2 regions of the Pseudaquabacterium rugosum genome follow, and region 1 is predicted to be linked to the other one. Evidence: riboswitches for the same ligand, from Rfam matches in the RefSeq annotation. Region 1 holds a riboswitch; the other holds the start of a gene.

Region 1 (3,322 bases):
TCCATGGCCCGATTGTGCCGATTAACGGGCCAATGTGTGGCGCCAATAGCCATTTATCCGGAAAGCCGGGACTTTCAGAATTCATCCCATCGCAGCACCGCTGCACTTCCCCCGCAAAGGACCTCACATGCAAGTCACTGTCATCGGCGCCGGCAACATGGGCTCGGCCTTCGTCCAGCAACTCCACGCCGCCGGCCACACGGTGCGCGTGACGGCCCGCGATGCCGACAAGGCCGCGCGCCTGGCCGCCGCCCACCCCGGCGTGCAGGCCGTGCCGGCCGCCGGTGCCGCCCGCGGCGCCGACGTGGTGGTGCTGGCCACCGCCTATGCCGACGCTGCAGCGGCTCTGCAGGCCGCCGACGTGCAGGCGGGCCAGGCCGTCATCGACATCACCAACCCGCTGACGCCCGACTACATGGGCCTGACGCTCGGCCACGACACCTCGGCCGCCGAGGAGATCGCCCGCGCCGTGCCGCAGGCCGCACTGGTCAAGGGCTTCAACACCGTGTTCGCCCAACGCCTGGCCGCCGGCGCCCTGCTGGCCGACGGCCAGCGCATCCAGGTCTTCCTGGCCAGCGACCATGCCGAGGCCAAGCAGCAGGTCACGCAGCTGGCCGGCAGCCTGGGCTTCCAGCCGGTGGACGCCGGCGGCCTGAAGAACGCCCGCTACCTGGAGCCGCTGGCCGGGCTGAACATCTACTTCGGCTACGGCGCCGGCCGCGGCACGGGCATCGCACCGGCGTGGCTCGGCCAGGGCTGATCCCCCCGATCACACCCCCGCCACGGAGATGACCATGATCCACCGAACCCTCGGCCGGCGCGGCAGCCGGCTCACGTCGCTGCTGGGCACCGCACTGCTGGCAGCAGCAGCAGCAGCAGCAGCCCCCGCCGCCCACGCACAGAGCCTGGCCGAGCACCCGCCCACCCCGGCGCCGAAGCACGAGAAGCAGACGCCTCAGGTCGAGCGCCTGCTGAAGAAGTTCGACACCCTCGACTTCGACGTCTTCAGCAACCAGAAGTGGGACCGCCTGCACGAGAGCCACGCCAAGGACATCGTCGTCACCTGGCCTGACGGCCACGAGACCCGCGGCGTCGACCGCCACATCGATGACCTGAAGGCGATGTTCGTCTTCGCGCCCGACATCGCCATCCAGACCCACCCGGTGCGCTTCGGTTCCGGATCCTGGACCTCGGTGACCGGCGTGATGACCGGCACCTTCACGCGCCCGATGCCGCTGCCCGATGGCGGCAGCATCGCCCCCACCGGCCAGCGCTTCGCCATCGGCATGGCCACCATCGGCCACTGGAAGAACGGCCAGATGGACCACGAATGGCTGTTCTGGGACAACCAGGACTTCATGAAGCAGCTGGGGCTGGCGGGGCGGTGAGGGAGTGAGGCGAGTGGGTGACCGCCGCCTGCCTGGACCCGATGACGCTGGACGCGGCCCAGGATAGCTTCAACCTCACACCTGAGGAGACGAGGTGGCTGCAGGGGGTGCCCGGCAGGGCCTGTCGAGGCGCCGCCAGCCAATCCGGCGTTCCTGCAAGGCCTCACGGCTTGCCAGGCCGGCGGGGCCCGGGCCTATACTGCGGCCCACGCATCGAGCCGGCTCCGGTCGGCCCGTCGCAGGATCGGGAGAGCCCGGGCCGCTGGCAGACGCCACCGCCGCCCGGCGCCGAAGGAGCAACCACCCCGGAAACTCTCAGGCCCCAGGACCGGTCCCGCGCTGCGACTCTGAAGAGCGCCCGGCAGCATCGTCGGCCCGGCCGCACCGAAGGAGCAAGCGTCACCCGCCCCGGGTGGCGTGAATCTCTCAGGTTCCGAACAGAGGGGGTGTCCGCCGCACGGTCGTGCGCGGGCCCATCCCCCCGACGCCGGAGACCTGACATGTCGACTCCCCGCATCGCCATCCTCGGTGGTGGCATCACGGGCGTGACCACCGCCTACGCGCTGACCCTGCGCGGCCTGGACGTCACCTTGTTCGAGCGGCACCGCTATGCCGCGATGGAGACCTCGTTCGCCAATGGCGGGCAGCTGTCGGCCTCGAACGCCGAGGTCTGGAACCTGCCGTCCACCGTGCTCAAGGGCCTGAAGTGGATGCTGAAGGCCGATGCGCCGCTGCTGGTCTCGCCGAGGCCGGGCTGGCACAAGCTGTCGTGGTTCGCCGAGTTCCTGGCGGCGATGCCGCGCTACGAGCGCAACACCGTCGAGACCGCGCGTCTGGCGATCGCCGCACGCCAGCATCTGCTGGGCTGGGCCGCGGCCGAGGGCATCGATTTCGACCACGCGGCGCGCGGCATCCTGCACATCTACCGTGACCGGGCCGGCTTCGAGCATGCGGCCAAGGTCACGGCGCTGCTGGCGCGCGGCGGGCTGCAGCGGCGGGCGGTCACACCGTCCGAGATGAGGGGCATCGAGCCGACGCTGGCCGGCCGCTACCACGGCGGCTTCTACACCGAGAGCGACAGCACCGGCGACATCCACCGCTACACCCACGGCCTGGCCCGGGCGGCGCAGCGCCGCGGCGCGGAGCTGCTGTACGAGCACACGATCGACCAGCTGCGGCACGAGGCCGACGGCGCCATCACCGTGCTGGCGCGCGATGGCGCGGGTGCGGCGCTGCAGCGCCGCTTCGACGCGGTGGTGGTGTGTGCCGGCGTGGGCAGCCGGGCGCTGGCCGCGCAGCTGGGCGACCGCATCAACGTCTATCCGGTCAAGGGCTACTCGATCACCGTGCACCTGGACGACGCGGCCAGCCGCGCCGCCGCGCCGCAGGTCAGCCTGCTCGATGACGAGACCCAGCTGGTGTCGAGCCGGCTGGGGCCGGACCGCTTCCGCGTGGCCGGCACGGCCGAATTCGCGGGCGAGAACCGCGACATCCGCGCCGACCGCATCCGGCCGCTGGTCGACTGGGTGCGCCAGTGCTTCCCGGGCGTCGACACGCGGCGCGTCGTGCCCTGGGCCGGCCTGCGCCCGATGATGCCGGACATGATGCCGCGCGTGGGCCCCGGCCGCCGGCCCGGCGTGTTCTACAACACCGGCCACGGCCACCTGGGCTGGACGCTGTCGGCCGCCACGGCCGAGCTGGTGGCCGGCAGCGTCGAGCAGCGGCTGCGGCAGCCGGCGGGCGGGCGCTACGCACCGGCCTGAGGGGCCGCCCGCCACCCGCATCGGCGATGATGGGCCCCCATGGCCGATGTCACCGCCCCCCGCCCGTGCGATCCGCCCCGGGTGACGCCTCGGCCCGACGGACGCACCGGGCACCGCGGCGTCGGGCACCGGCGCCCGATCCTGGGTGGATCCGGCGCGGCGGCACGGCGG
Region 2 (3,322 bases), on a different contig from region 1:
GCCCGCAGTTCGTCAAGTTCGACAAGCGGCTGATGCGGGGGCTGCACCAGGCGGACAGCCTGCGCCAGGCCCGGGTGCGCGATCTGGTCAGCGAGGTGCTGGACGCCGGCGCCGTCGCACTGGCCGAAGGCATCGAGAACGAGGACGATGCCGAGCTCTGCCGCGACATGGGTTTCGCGCTGCTGCAGGGCTTCCACACCGGCCGGCCGCTGCCGCTGGAGCAGGCGGCCGCCCTGGGCTGAACGCCGTCCGGGCGCGGCCGGGCCGCTGCGTGATCACGGCCGGACCCGGACCCGGCCCCGGCCGGCCGGCCGGTCTGACCGATCAGACCAGCAGGTCGACCGCCGCGGCGGCCGGCAGCCGCAGCCCGCCGGCGGTGCCGTCGGGGCGGACCAGCCGGATGTGGCCATCGGGCTCGCGCACCGCGAGATCGCCGGTGCGCAGCCAGCCGCCAGCCAGGGCCGCACGCGTGGCCTGCGGGTCCTTGAGGTAGCCCTTCATCACCAGGTTGCCGCGGAACATCACCTCACCGACGCTGCGGCCATCACAGGCCACCGGCCGCAAGGTCAACGGATCGCAGACCGCCAGCCCCTCCTGCAGCGGCTGGCGCACCCCCTGACGGGCACACAGACGCACCTGTTCCGTGAGGCTCTCGGCGGCCCAGCCCGGCTGCGACACCGTGACGGCCGCGGGGCCCCCGGTCTCCGTCAGACCATAGACCTGGGTGACATCGAAGCCCGCCCGCACCAGCGCGTCGAGCAGGGCCGGCTCCACCGGCGCCCCGCCGATCCAGCTGCGCACCGGCCGGTCCAGGCCGATGCGCCAGTCCTGGGGCACGGCCAGCAAGGCCTCGTGCACGTCGGGCAAGGCGCAGAAATGGGTGACCTGGTGCTGACGCATCGCCTGCAGCACGCTGCGCGGATCGCGGCTGCGCAGGCAGACATGGGTGCCGGCCTGCAAGGCCAGCGTCCAGACGAAACCCCAGCCGTTGGCCTGGTGCAGCGGCAGCGTCCACAGGAAGACCGGGTGCAGTGGCAGGCTCCAGGTCAGCGCGTTGCACACCGCCTTCAAGCAGGCCCCGCGGTGGTGGGTGACGACACCGCGCAGCGGCCGTCGGTCTCCGCCCACGTGGTTGAGCGCGATCGCCGCGCGCTCGTCGACCGGCGGCGACAGGCTGGCCAGCGGCGCGTGGGCGGCCAGCCAGGCCTCGTAGTCGACAGCCGACAGGCGAGCGGCCACGGCATCGGCCGGCCACTCGCTGTCGTGGACGTCGACGACCAGCGGCACGCGCCCCTGCTGTGCCCGCAGCTGCGCCAGCACCTGGCGACCGATCGCGGCGTAGGCGCGGTCACACAGCAGCAGCGCGGTCTCGCCGTGGGCCATGCGCTCGGTCAGCGCGTCGACGCCGAGCGACGGATCGAGCGCGTGCACGACGGCACCGACGGCCGGTACCGCGTAGTGGGCCTCGATCGCCTCGGGGGTGTCGGCCAGCAGCAGGCTGACGGTGCGCCCCGGGCCGATGCCGGCGGCCTGCAGCGCGGCGGCCAGCCGGGCGACCCGTTCACGGGTGCTGCGCCAGTCCTGGCGTCGGCGGCCGTGGACGATCGCCGTCAGCCCGCCGTGGACCTCGGCCGCGCGTTCGACGAACGACACGGGCGACAGCGCGACCGCCGACGGCGGCGCGTCCTCGTCCATTGCATCGTAAGAGGTGGTCATGGCATCTCCCTGGGCCCGGCGACCGGCCCGGCGTGCGGACTGCGGCATGCGGGCGCATCTTGAGGCCGGCGCCGGCCCCGCCAAGGCCGGAACAAGCACGGCCCGGGCGGTCAGATCCGGGCCTGCGGAGGGCCCGCCGGGCCTGCGCTACACTGCGCGCCGGACCAGGAGAGCGTCCCGCCATGCCGGCGGGGCCGCCGAAGGCGCAGGCGCCGGCGCGAGCCGCATCGCCACCGAACGCTCAGGCAAAAGGACTGGCCACCACGGGATCGCGCAGGCGGCCCCGTGTTCCTCACTGGAGAGAGAGGCCGGCGCCCCAGGGCGCGGCGGCCTCCACCGAAGGGGCAAGCGGGCCGTCGGCCGGTGCGTGCAGCGCGCCGCGGACACCGTCAATCTCTCAGGTAAAGCGGACAGCGGGGGCAGCCCCGGGCCGGATCGACGGCCCGGCGACCGAACGCCCTCGCCAGGATTCCGCCATGACCGCGCCCGCCACCGCCGACACCCCGCTGCTGCAGACCCCGCTGCACGCCCTGCACCAGGAGCTCGGCGCCCGCATGGTGCCCTTCGCCGGCTACGCGATGCCGGTGCAGTACCCGGCCGGCATCCTGGCCGAGCACCGCCAGTGCCGCGCGGCCGCCGCGCTGTTCGATGTCTCGCACATGGGCCAGATCGTGCTGCGCGGTGACGGTGCCGCCGCGGCGCTGGAGCGCGTGCTGCCGCAGGACATCGCGGGCCTGGGCGATGGCCGCCAGCGCTACGCCTTCTTCACCGCCGAGGACGGCGGCCTGCTCGACGACCTGATGGTCACGCGCCGCGGCGAGGAGCTGTTCCTGGTCGTCAACGCCGGCTGCAAGCACCAGGATCTGGCGCTGCTGCAGCGCGAGATCGGCGCGGCCTGCACGATCGAGCCGCAGTTCGAGCGCGCGCTGCTGGCGCTGCAGGGCCCGCAGGCCGTCACCGCGCTTTCGCGCCTGAATGCCGACGTCGCCGCGCTGCGCTTCATGACCGGCGGCCACTTCACGTTGCAGACGGCCGGCGGCGCGATCGACGTCTTCCTGACCCGCTCGGGCTACACCGGCGAGGACGGCTTCGAGATCAGCGTGGCCGCCGACCAGGCCGAGGCGCTGGCCCGCGCGCTGCTGGCCCAGGCCGAGGTGGCACCGGCCGGCCTGGGCGCGCGCGACACGCTGCGCCTGGAAGCCGGCCTGTGCCTGTACGGCCACGACATCGACACCACCACCAGCCCGGTCGAGGCCGGCCTGGCCTGGGCGATCCAGAAGGTGCGCCGCCCGGGCGGTGAGCGCGCCGGCGGCTATCCCGGCGCCGCGCGCATCGGCGCCGAGCTGACCGATGGCCCGGCGCGCCGCCGCGTCGGCCTCAAGGGCCTGGACAAGGCCCCGGTGCGCGAGGGCACGACGCTGGTCGACGCCGACGGCACCGCCATCGGCCGCGTGACCAGCGGCACGCTCGGCCCGACGGTGCAGCAGCCGGTGGCGCTGGCCTACGTGCCGGCGGCCCTGGCCGAGGTCGGCACCGCGCTGCAGGCCGAGGTGCGCGGCCGCCGGCTGCCGATGGTCGTCGCCACGCTGCCCTTCGCCCCGCACCG

The links. Region 1 has a riboswitch for glycine ahead of AACH11_RS07935 (D-amino acid dehydrogenase). Riboswitches for the same ligand answer to the same signal wherever they lie in the genome.
Region 2: it holds a riboswitch for glycine, as region 1 does, so the genes downstream of both, gcvT (glycine cleavage system aminomethyltransferase GcvT) here and AACH11_RS07935 (D-amino acid dehydrogenase) in region 1, are expected to answer to the same signal.

What each region holds. Positions count from the first base shown of each region.
Region 1 covers NZ_JBBUTF010000006.1:116,188-119,509, forward strand. The annotation lists gene AACH11_RS07920 (LysR family transcriptional regulator) at 1-5, opposite strand, end outside; gene AACH11_RS07925 (NADPH-dependent F420 reductase) at 128-760, shown strand; gene AACH11_RS07930 (ester cyclase) at 795-1,388, shown strand; glycine riboswitch at 1,624-1,729, shown strand; gene AACH11_RS07935 (D-amino acid dehydrogenase) at 1,889-3,151, shown strand.
Region 2 covers NZ_JBBUTF010000007.1:24,522-27,843, reverse strand. The annotation lists gene AACH11_RS08925 (EAL domain-containing protein) at 1-242, shown strand, start outside; gene AACH11_RS08920 (AMP-binding protein) at 325-1,716, opposite strand; glycine riboswitch at 1,881-1,974, shown strand; glycine riboswitch at 2,002-2,140, shown strand; gene gcvT (glycine cleavage system aminomethyltransferase GcvT) at 2,193-3,322, shown strand, end outside.